DNA from 3 places in the Paraburkholderia sp. OAS925 genome. Region 2 is predicted to be linked to each of the others. Evidence: predicted binding sites of a transcription regulator. Region 2 holds the regulator's gene; each other region holds the start of a gene.
The links. Region 2 encodes HrcA, which represses chaperone genes, less so after heat shock. Its sites were predicted from a motif close to TTAGCACTCNNNNNNNNNGAGTGCTAA; they were not measured.

Region 1 (3,277 bases), 310 kb from region 2:
GATGATCGTCGTGTTTTCCTTGCCCACTTCGATACGCTTCGCCTGGCCCAGTTCTGCCAGCGTTGCCTTTTCGAGCGTCAGGCCGGTTTCTTCAGCGATGACCTGGCCGCCGGTCAGGATCGCGATGTCTTCCAGCATGGCCTTACGGCGATCGCCGAAGCCCGGAGCCTTCACAGCAACCGTCTTCAGAATGCCGCGGATGTTGTTCACCACCAGCGTTGCCAGTGCTTCGCCTTCGACGTCTTCTGCGATGATCAGCAGCGGACGGCCCGCCTTGGCGACCTGTTCCAGAACCGGCAGCAGATCACGGATGTTCGAGACCTTCTTGTCGTGCAGCAGCACGAACGGGTTCTCGAGCACGGCAACTTGCTTGTCCGGGTTGTTGATGAAGTACGGCGACAGGTAGCCGCGGTCGAATTGCATACCTTCGACGACGTCCAGCTCGTCTTGCAGCGACTTGCCGTCTTCGACGGTAATCACGCCTTCCTTGCCGACCTTGTCCATTGCTTCAGCAATGCGGTCGCCGATCGACGAGTCGCTGTTTGCCGAAATCGCGCCGACTTGAGCGATTTCCTTGTTGGTCGTGCACGGCTTGCTGATCTTGCGCAGTTCTTCGATTGCAGCCGTCACAGCCTTGTCGATACCGCGCTTCAGGTCCATCGGGTTCATGCCCGATGCAACGTACTTCATGCCTTCGCGGACGATCGACTGAGCCAGGACCGTTGCGGTCGTGGTGCCGTCACCTGCGTTGTCGCTGGTCTTGGAAGCCACTTCCTTGACCATTTGCGCGCCCATGTTCTGGAGCTTGTCTTTCAGTTCGATCTCTTTCGCGACCGACACACCGTCCTTGGTGACCGTCGGGCCGCCGAAGCTGCGTTCCAGGACAACGTTGCGGCCCTTCGGACCCAGCGTGACCTTCACAGCATTCGCGAGGATGTTCACGCCTTCGACCATCTTGGCACGGGCGGAATCACCGAATACGACGTCTTTAGCTGCCATCTTCTAACTCCTTGAATTCTCTGGATATAACCGTGTAAGTAGCGCTTTGCGCTTACTTGTTGACCACGGCCATGATGTCTTCTTCGCGCATGACCAGCAGTTCGTTGCCGTCGACCTTGACGGTCTGGCCTGCGTACTTGCCGAACAGAACGCGGTCGCCAACCTTCACGTCGAGGGCGATTTGTGCGCCCTTATCGTCACGCTTGCCCGGGCCGACGGCCAGGATTTCGCCCTGATCCGGCTTTTCTGCTGCGGCTTCGGGGATCACGATGCCCGACGCGGTCTTGGTTTCTTGATCCAGACGCTTGACGATCACGCGATCATGCAAAGGACGAAGGTTCATACATACTCCTCTCTTGATTGAGACTGAAGAACGCTTGGAAAACCCGGCTGGCCGAGCCAACCGGCGAAGTTGTTAGCACTCTCGTGCGACGAGTGCTAATTATATGGACAGGTGGTGACAAATTCAAGAAGGGAGGGATCGTTGGCGAGTTTCGTCCAACTTTGAAGCTGGTTTGCTTCAGCTTGAGCCGCGAGCGTGCGGAGCAGGACAAATTACCCTTGTACATACAAAGGCTTACGGTCGCGAATTGCCGTAATTCGACGCGGCAACCTTTACGTTTGGCCCGTCAGATTCGATGTGCGAGGCAATCCACGCAAGGTCGGTAAAAACCCTTACCAGCCGGAGCTTCACGCTACGCTGCTTGAAGGTCTTGACGGCCGCATAAGGTTAGGCCGCAACCACAGAACCGCCAGCGAGCCGCTTGCGCCAGGCAATCCAGCCGACAACAATCGATAGTATCGCCACGACAAGCGGCGCCACCCCATGTCCGTATTCGCCGTGCACTGTCACGGTTGCCAGCGCGGCCAACATCACAGTGCAGCCGAGCGCCGCGCCCCACAGCCGCGTCCGTGCTCGCGCCAGCAGAACAGCGGTCATGAGCTCCAGCGAACCGGTCACGAAATGGAACCAGTGCGGGTATCCCCACTTCAGGTATTCCTCGAAGATGGATCGCGGGGCGACGATGTTGCTGAGTGATCCCACGACGAAAAAAGCCGCGAGAACCAAAGGTAATATCTGGCGCCAGGAAAACTTGGACATTCGTTCTGCCTTCTCCAATGAAGGGCTGCCGAGCATCAGTGTGGCCGCCTGTCGACGAGCCGATACGAACTGCGCTGTTCATGCCGTGGTGGCCTTGTAGGCCGCCGCAAAGACATCGCGAGGCGATGTCGTGCCCGCGACGTGCTCGGTGCCCGCAACGCCGAGATCCATCCAGCCCGCGTTGACGGCATCGAACATCGCTTCGGCGGGTCCGGTGTGGCCCTTCGGAACGCCGAGCTGTTCGAATGCTGCCGCCCACCCGGCCCGCGGGATGGCAAAGGCCTTGACGTCGCGCTGCAAGACTTCGCCCAGTTGGGCGGCGACTTCGTCGGCGCTGACCATCGAGCCAAGCTCGACAACGCGATGCCCGGACCACGTCGGCCCGGTCAGCAGCGTCACCACCTGGGCGCCGATATCGTCGGTCGCGATCATGGTCGACTTCCGGCTCGTCGGGTTGTAGTAGACGGGTAGCGTGCCGTCCTGGGCAACGTGCAAGCCGTAAAGGAAGTTTTCGAAAAACCCGCCGGCTCGCACATAGGCGATCGGCAACGTCAGGTGGCGCAGTCCCTCCTCAAGAAGCGACAGGGCCGTGATTATTCCCAGCCCGCTCGTTCTGTTCGCACCCATCGACGACAGCACAACCACCCGCGGCGGCACTGTCCTGTCCAGCGCTTCGACATAGTTCGCGATCACGCTCTTTGCTTCCCTGAAATCCGGCGACGGTGCCCAGACCGCCGGCAGCATGACAAATGCACCTTCGACTCCTTCGAGCGCCCTCTCTACGGCGGCCGCATCATTCCAGTCGCCGTCGACCAGTTCCACACCTTGATCCGCCCAATTGGCCGCCTTCTCGCGATTGCGGACCAGCGCCCGGACTTTCTTGCCTTGCGCCAAAAGATGTTGCGCCGTTGCGCCGCCTACGCGTCCCGTGATTCCCATAACCAGAAACATGTACTTCTCCTGAAATTAGTATCCTGCGACTCCACCACACGCCCGGCCCAGAGCTCCGCCGGAGTGAGGAACGGTCTTTGTTTGAGGGCAGGTCTATCATAGAGACCTCTGCCTTCCATCGTAAGGAGGCAGTTTTTTGTTACCAGAAGAGTCAAAGGGAACCCGAATGAGCACGTCCCAGAATGCGATCGACAGATTCAGCCGATATCAGCGTCAATTGGCCGA
Region 2 (3,277 bases):
TGCGATTGACCACGACGTCATTGAACGCGAGCGCGTGATAGATCGGATTGCCCTGGCGCATGATGCGCGCTTCGAGCAGCACCCGTTCCTCGCGCTCGAAGTTGCCCGCCAGCATTTGCGGCACGGTCACGCTCATGTCGGAGATCGGGATGTCGGTAATGAAGCCCAGCCGTCCGTGATTGATGCCGATGAGCGGCGTGCGGTACGGCGCCAGTTGCCGGCCGATGCCGAGCATCGTGCCGTCGCCGCCGAGCACGACAGCCACGTCGGCGCGCGCGCCGATTTCGGCCGGGCGCAGCGCCGGATAGTCGGTTACGCCGATTTCGGCCGCGGTGTCGGCTTCGAAAACGACTTCGAAGCCGCGCTTCGCGATGCACGTGGCGAGCGCGGTCAGCGGGTCGCGGATGCCCGGCGTATTGTTGCGCCCGACGAGCGCGACAGTCTTGAACTGGCTGGTTACTTGCATGCCGGCATTACACCATAGGTAGGGCCTGAAAAGAACGGGGCCGGGACGCGGCGGCCGGCCGTTCGCAGCGGGCCGTGAGCGCAGTGCGGGATTATCGTTAGAATGGTGAAGCCTTGATGACATGCGCGCCGCGCAAACCGCACCGGCGCGCGGCTGGCCGGACCGTCGGCAACGGGGCCGGCGGCACGCCCGACACAATGCGGCACGTTGTGCTGGAACGAGCGCAAGGCGCGGTCCCGGCGGGCGGCGGGAAATTCGCCGGTGATGGGCGCCGTCGGCGCTCGCGGTAGTCGCCTCATTGAGCTAAAATTTTTCGTCATGCTAGATCCTCGCGCACAAACCCTCCTGAAAACGCTGATCGAGCGCTACATTGCCGAAGGTCAGCCGGTCGGCTCGCGCACGTTGTCGCGCTATTCGGGCCTGGAGTTGAGCCCGGCAACCATCCGCAACGTCATGTCGGATCTCGAGGATCTCGGGCTCGTCATCAGTCCGCATACTTCGGCGGGACGCATTCCTACGCCGCGCGGCTACCGGCTGTTCGTCGACACCATGCTCACGGTCGAATCCGCCGCGGACGAAGAAGCCGTCACCCGCACGGTCAAGACTACGCTGCAGGCAGGCGAGCCGCAGAAAATCGTCGCGGCCGCGGCGAGCGTGCTCTCGAATCTGTCGCAGTTCGCCGGTGTCGTGCTGACGCCGCGGCGCAGTCACGTGTTCAAGCAGATCGAGTTCATGCGGCTGTCGGACAAGCGCATTCTGCTCATCATCGTGACGCCCGAAGGCGACGTGCAAAACCGCATGATGGCGACCCAGCGCGACTTTTCGCCGTCCGAGCTCGTGGAGGCTTCGAACTACATCAACGCGCACTTCGCCGGCCTGTCTTTCGACGAAGTGCGCCGCCGCCTGCGCGAAGAAATCGACCAGTTGCGCGGCGACATGACCACGCTCATGCACGCGGCCGTCACGGCGAGCACGGACGAATCCGACACCGGCGAGACCGTGCTGATTTCGGGCGAGCGCAATCTGCTCGAAGTAGCCGATCTTTCCTCGGACATGGCGCGCCTGCGCAAGCTGTTCGATGTGTTCGACCAAAAGACCAGTCTCCTTCAGTTGCTGGATGTGTCGAGTCATGCGGCCGGCGTGCAGATCTTCATAGGTGGCGAGTCCAACCTCGTGCCTATCGAGGAAATGAGCGTCGTCACCGCGCCCTACGAGGTGAACGGCAAGATCGTCGGCACGCTCGGCGTGATCGGCCCGACGCGGATGGCGTACAACCGCGTCATCCCGATTGTGGACATCACGGCAAGACTGCTTTCGCTCACGCTAAGTCAGCAGTAAGTCAGCAGTAGCGGTCAACGCCGCGGCGGTCGATGCGGCACATCATGCGCGAGCGCGCGCCGCTTGCCAATTAGCCGAACGGCCAGGGGCGCCTGGGGCGCGCGGCCACGAAGGCCGCCGCCATAGGGCGCACCGCTATAATGAATCTCACCTGTTCAACCCTCCGCTCACTGCGGTTATCCGGCTATAGCCTATGCGCTTCGACCTCGAGCGGCCTTCGCAGAACGCCACGTCGCACCGTGTTGCCGTGCTGCTGATTAACCTCGGCACGCCCGACGCGCCAACTCCGCGGGCGGTTCGCCGCTATCTCGCGCAGTTCCTGTCCGACCCTCGCGTGGTCGAGATTCCGGCGCTGCTGTGGCAGATCATTCTGCGGTTGCTGATCCTGCCGTTCAGAGGCCGCGCGTCCGCGAAGAAATATGCGGCCGTCTGGATGCCCGAAGGCTCGCCGCTGCGCGTCTATACGGAAAAGCAGGTGGAAGCGTTGCGCCATCTGCTGCAGTTGAACGACTACACGGTGCTCGTCGAATACGCGATGCGTTACGGCACGCCGGGCATTCCGGCGATGCTGAATCAGCTCAAGCTCGCGGGCGCCGAGCGGGTGCTGCTCGTGCCGATGTATCCGCAGTATTCGTCGTCGACCACGGCGACCGCTTTCGACGACGCCTTCTCCGCGATGAAGCGCATGCGCAATCAGCCGGAGATCCGCACGGTGCGTCAATACGCCGATCATCCGGCATATATCGCGGCGCTCGCGGCGCAGGTGCGTCACTACTGGCATCTTCATGGCCAGCCGGATTTCGCGGCGGGCGACAAACTCGTGTTGAGCTTTCATGGCGTGCCCAAACGCACGCTGGATCTCGGCGATCCGTATCACGAGCAGTGTCAGACAACCGGCGCGTTGCTGATGCAGGCGCTTGGCCTGACGTCGGTGGAATGCCGCATCACCTTCCAGTCGCGCTTCGGCAAGGCCGAGTGGCTGCAGCCCTACACGGCGCCCACGTTGAAGGAACTCGGCGCGGCAGGCGTGCGGCGTGCTGATGTGTTTTGTCCGGGCTTCACGGCCGACTGCCTGGAGACGATCGAAGAAATCGGCATGGAAGTGCGCGACGAATTCCTGCATGCGGGCGGCAAGGAATTTCACCGCATTCCGTGTGTGAACGCGTCGCAGGCATGGATCGCCGCGCTCGGCGAAATCGTCGCGCAGAATCTGCAAGGCTGGCCGGTGCAGGCAGTACCCGTGCCGCATAACACAGCGGCTTGACGAGACTTCATGAACTACAGGATTTCAACCGAACCGGGCGCGAAACTGCGCATCGACAAATGGCTTTGGGCGGCGCGCTTCTTCAAGACGCGTTCGCTCGCGGCGGATGCTGTCGAGAAAGGCCGCGTGCGCATCGGCGGGGCCAATGTGAAGCCCGCCAAGGACGTGCGGGTCGGCGACCTGGTCGAGATCGAGATCGAGCGCTTCGT
Region 3 (3,277 bases), 2.0 Mb from region 2:
GCCGCGAGCGTATTGCCGTGCCAGACGATCAACACATAGCTCGCCGCCATCTGCGCCGATGCGGCCACGCTGCCCACCGACAGATCGAAACCGCCCGCCGCAAGCGTCACGGTCACGCCGATTCCGAGCAGCGCCACAATCGACACCGACTGCAAAATGCTGAACAGGTTGTCGATATTCAGAAACGCCGGCTGGTTGAGCGCAAAGACGACGATCAGTAGCGCGAGCACGAGGAGCATGCCGGTTCGTTCGAGGTGGCCTCGCAGGCTGCGCAATGCGCCGCCTTTGCGTGCGACCGGGGTTCGTGCGGCGTGCGCGTTTTGATCGACGGCCTCGGATGCAATCGAAGAGCTGGTTTTCATGAGTGAGTGTGGAGATTGAGGTCGGAATGGGCGGCAGGCTCGAGCGTGGCCCGATCGAAACGGACAACGCGATCGGCGATCTCGAGCGCCTCTTCGAGATCGCTGACGAAAACGAGCGTGGCGCGTTGGCCGGCGTGACGCCGCAACGTATCGACGATATCGGCGCGTGCGCCCGCATCGACGCCCTGAAACGGTTCGTCGAGCAGCAGCAAACGCGCGGGCTGCGCATGCCAGCGCGCGAGCACGACTTTCTGCTGATTGCCGCCTGATAGACGCGTGAGCCGGTCATCCGGACCCGTGCAGCGAATCCCGAAGTTGTCGATTGCGTCGGCCGCCGCGCGCTGTTCGCGGCCGCGATTGACCACGCCCCGCCTGAACCAGCGCGTGAGAAACGGAAAGCTGAGTGTGCCCGCGATCGACGCGAACGGTACGCTGTCCGGAAACAGCGATGTACGCCAACGGTCTTCGCCCGCGAGGAAGACACCGGCGCGGATTGCGTCGGCAGGTGAGCGCGGACGCCACGGCTTGCCGTCGAGCGTCATCGTGCCGGACGCTGTGCGGATCGCGCCGAAAATGGCCCGTGCAAAACGCGACTTGCCCCCGCCGACCGGCCCGGCGATCGCGACGATTTCGCCTTGCTGCACGTCGAGATCGAAAGAGACGCTGCCGGGCGTCAATTGCAGATCGCGTACGCTGAAGCAGGGCTTCTGAGCGCAGAGAGCAGCATGAGTGGAGACGGCCGCGTTGCGATCGCTGCGCAGTTTGCGGCCGATCATCGTTTCCACTGCGGCGTTGAAATCGATCGGCGCGCGCAAGTCGGAGACGATGCGGCCGTCGCGCACAATCGTCACGCGCTGCGCAATACGACGCAGGTCGCCGAGCCGATGCGATACCAGCAGAATCGCAACACCTTCATCGCGCAAGCGCTCGAGCAACGCAAAGAGACGCTCGGCCTCCGGCTCGGACAGACTGGCCGTGGGTTCATCGAGAATCAGCAGCGCCGGTCGCGTAGCCAAAGCACGCGCCAGCGTCACGAGCTGCTGCGCGGCGAGCGACAGCGACGCCAAGGGCGCAGCCAGATCGGCGTCCAGCCCTACCCGCGCGGCCAACGGCGCTGCGTCACGAATGCGCGCTGCCGGCGGCGCGCGCCACGGCGAGGCCGGATCGCACAGGCGGTCGAGCAACAGGTTGTCCGCTATGGAAAGCGTCGGCACCACCGCATCAGCAATGGACTGGTGGACGGTGGCAATGCCGAGCTGTTTCGCGTGATGCGGCGACGCGGGCTGGAACGGCTCGCCACGCAAGCTCAGATTGCCGCCGTCGGGGCGATAAACCCCACTCAAGATTTTGACCAGTGTGGATTTGCCCGCGCCGTTGGCGCCCATCAGCGCGACGACTTCACCGGCGCTGATCGAGAAGTCGACGGAATCGAGCGCCAGCGTGGGGCCGAAGCGTTTCGAAACGGCGGCGACGGTCAGAATGGGAACGGCCATCGAAGAGCGCGCAGCGTGACTGCGCTCGTAGCGAATGACCGACCATCGTAGCTAGCGGATATCAGCCGGCCAACGAAGCGTTGCTCATATCGATAGTGTGGCCGCTTTCTCTTCCCTGGCCCGATATCGGCCCGGAGACCGAACGGCAAGCAACGGGCGACTAGCCTCCACCCAAATGCCAAACGCGCATAACCTTCGATGAATCGCTTATTGGAGCAACGCGCGCTCTTCTTTCTATACTCGATTCCGGTCAGCACTCACCAACGACGAGTGCCAAAACTCACACGCGGATATCGAACCATGAGCCTACGTCCTTTGCATGACCGCCTGATCGTCAAGCGTCTCGACCAGGAAACCAAAACCGCTTCGGGCATCGTGATTCCTGAAAGCGCTGCCGAAAAACCCGATCAGGGCGAAGTTATCGCCATTGGTCCGGGCAAGCGCGATAGCGACGGCAAGCGCGTCGAACCTGACCTCAAGGTCGGCGAGCGCGTGCTGTTCGGCAAATATGCGGGACAGTCGGTCAAAGTCGACGGCAACGAACTGCTCGTGCTGCGCGAAGAAGATGTCGTGGCAGTGGTCACTCAATAACGAACGGAGCGTCAAATCATGGCAGCAAAAGAAATCATTTTCAGCGACGTCGCCCGCTCGAAACTCGTGGAAGGTGTCAACATTCTGGCCAACGCGGTCAAGGTCACGCTCGGTCCGAAGGGCCGCAATGTTGTGCTCGAACGCAGCTTCGGTTCGCCCATCGTGACCAAGGACGGCGTCTCGGTCGCCAAGGAAATTGAATTGCCGGACCGCGTGCAGAACATCGGCGCGCAGCTCGTGAAGGAAGTCGCCTCGCGCACCAGCGACGCCGCCGGCGACGGCACCACCACCGCGACCGTGCTCGCGCAAGCCATCGTCCGTGAAGGACAGAAGTATGTGGCGGCGGGCCTCAATCCGCTGGACCTGAAGCGCGGCATCGACAAGGCCGTGATCGCCGCGATCGACGAGCTCAAGAAGATCAGCAGGCCGACCACGACCAGCAAGGAAATCGCTCAGGTCGCGACGATCTCGGCCAACGGCGAAGAGTCGATCGGCCAGCGGATTGCCGAAGCGATCGACCGTGTCGGCAAGGAAGGCGTGATCACCGTGGAAGACGGCAAGTCGCTCGACGATGAACTCGACGTGGTGGAAGGTCTGCAATTCGATCGTGGCTACCTGTCGCCGTATTTCATCAACGATCAGGACAAACAGGTGGCCGTGCTCGATAACCCGTTCGTGCTGCTGCACGACAAGAAGGTATCGAACATTCGCGATCTGCTGCCGGTTCTCGAACAGGTCGCGAAAGCCGGCCGCCCGCTTCTGATCATCGCGGAAGATGTCGAAGGCGAAGCGCTGGCTACGCTCGTGGTCAACAACATTCGCGGCATTCTG

Region 1: groES (co-chaperone GroES) is a predicted target of HrcA. The motif match lies at 1,415-1,441, and genes of this name have one in related genera.
Region 3: ABIE53_RS12760 (co-chaperone GroES) is a predicted target of HrcA. The motif match lies at 2,106-2,132, and genes of this name have one in related genera.

The regions. Positions count from the first base shown of each region.
Region 1 covers NZ_JBEUNO010000001.1:1,242,914-1,246,190, reverse strand. Annotated here, with positions in the region: gene groL (chaperonin GroEL) at 1-999, opposite strand, end outside; gene groES (co-chaperone GroES) at 1,052-1,342, opposite strand; gene ABIE53_RS05425 (DoxX family protein) at 1,730-2,101, opposite strand; gene ABIE53_RS05420 (NmrA family NAD(P)-binding protein) at 2,180-3,052, opposite strand; gene ABIE53_RS05415 (winged helix-turn-helix transcriptional regulator) at 3,219-3,277, shown strand, end outside.
Region 2 covers NZ_JBEUNO010000001.1:934,833-938,109, forward strand. Annotated here, with positions in the region: gene ABIE53_RS04155 (NAD kinase) at 1-466, opposite strand, end outside; gene hrcA (heat-inducible transcriptional repressor HrcA) at 785-1,804, shown strand; gene hemH (ferrochelatase) at 1,998-3,068, shown strand; gene ABIE53_RS04170 (RNA-binding S4 domain-containing protein) at 3,078-3,277, shown strand, end outside.
Region 3 covers NZ_JBEUNO010000001.1:2,932,554-2,935,830, forward strand. Annotated here, with positions in the region: gene ABIE53_RS12750 (ABC transporter permease) at 1-362, opposite strand, end outside; gene ABIE53_RS12755 (sugar ABC transporter ATP-binding protein) at 359-1,855, opposite strand; gene ABIE53_RS12760 (co-chaperone GroES) at 2,156-2,446, shown strand; gene groL (chaperonin GroEL) at 2,465-3,277, shown strand, end outside.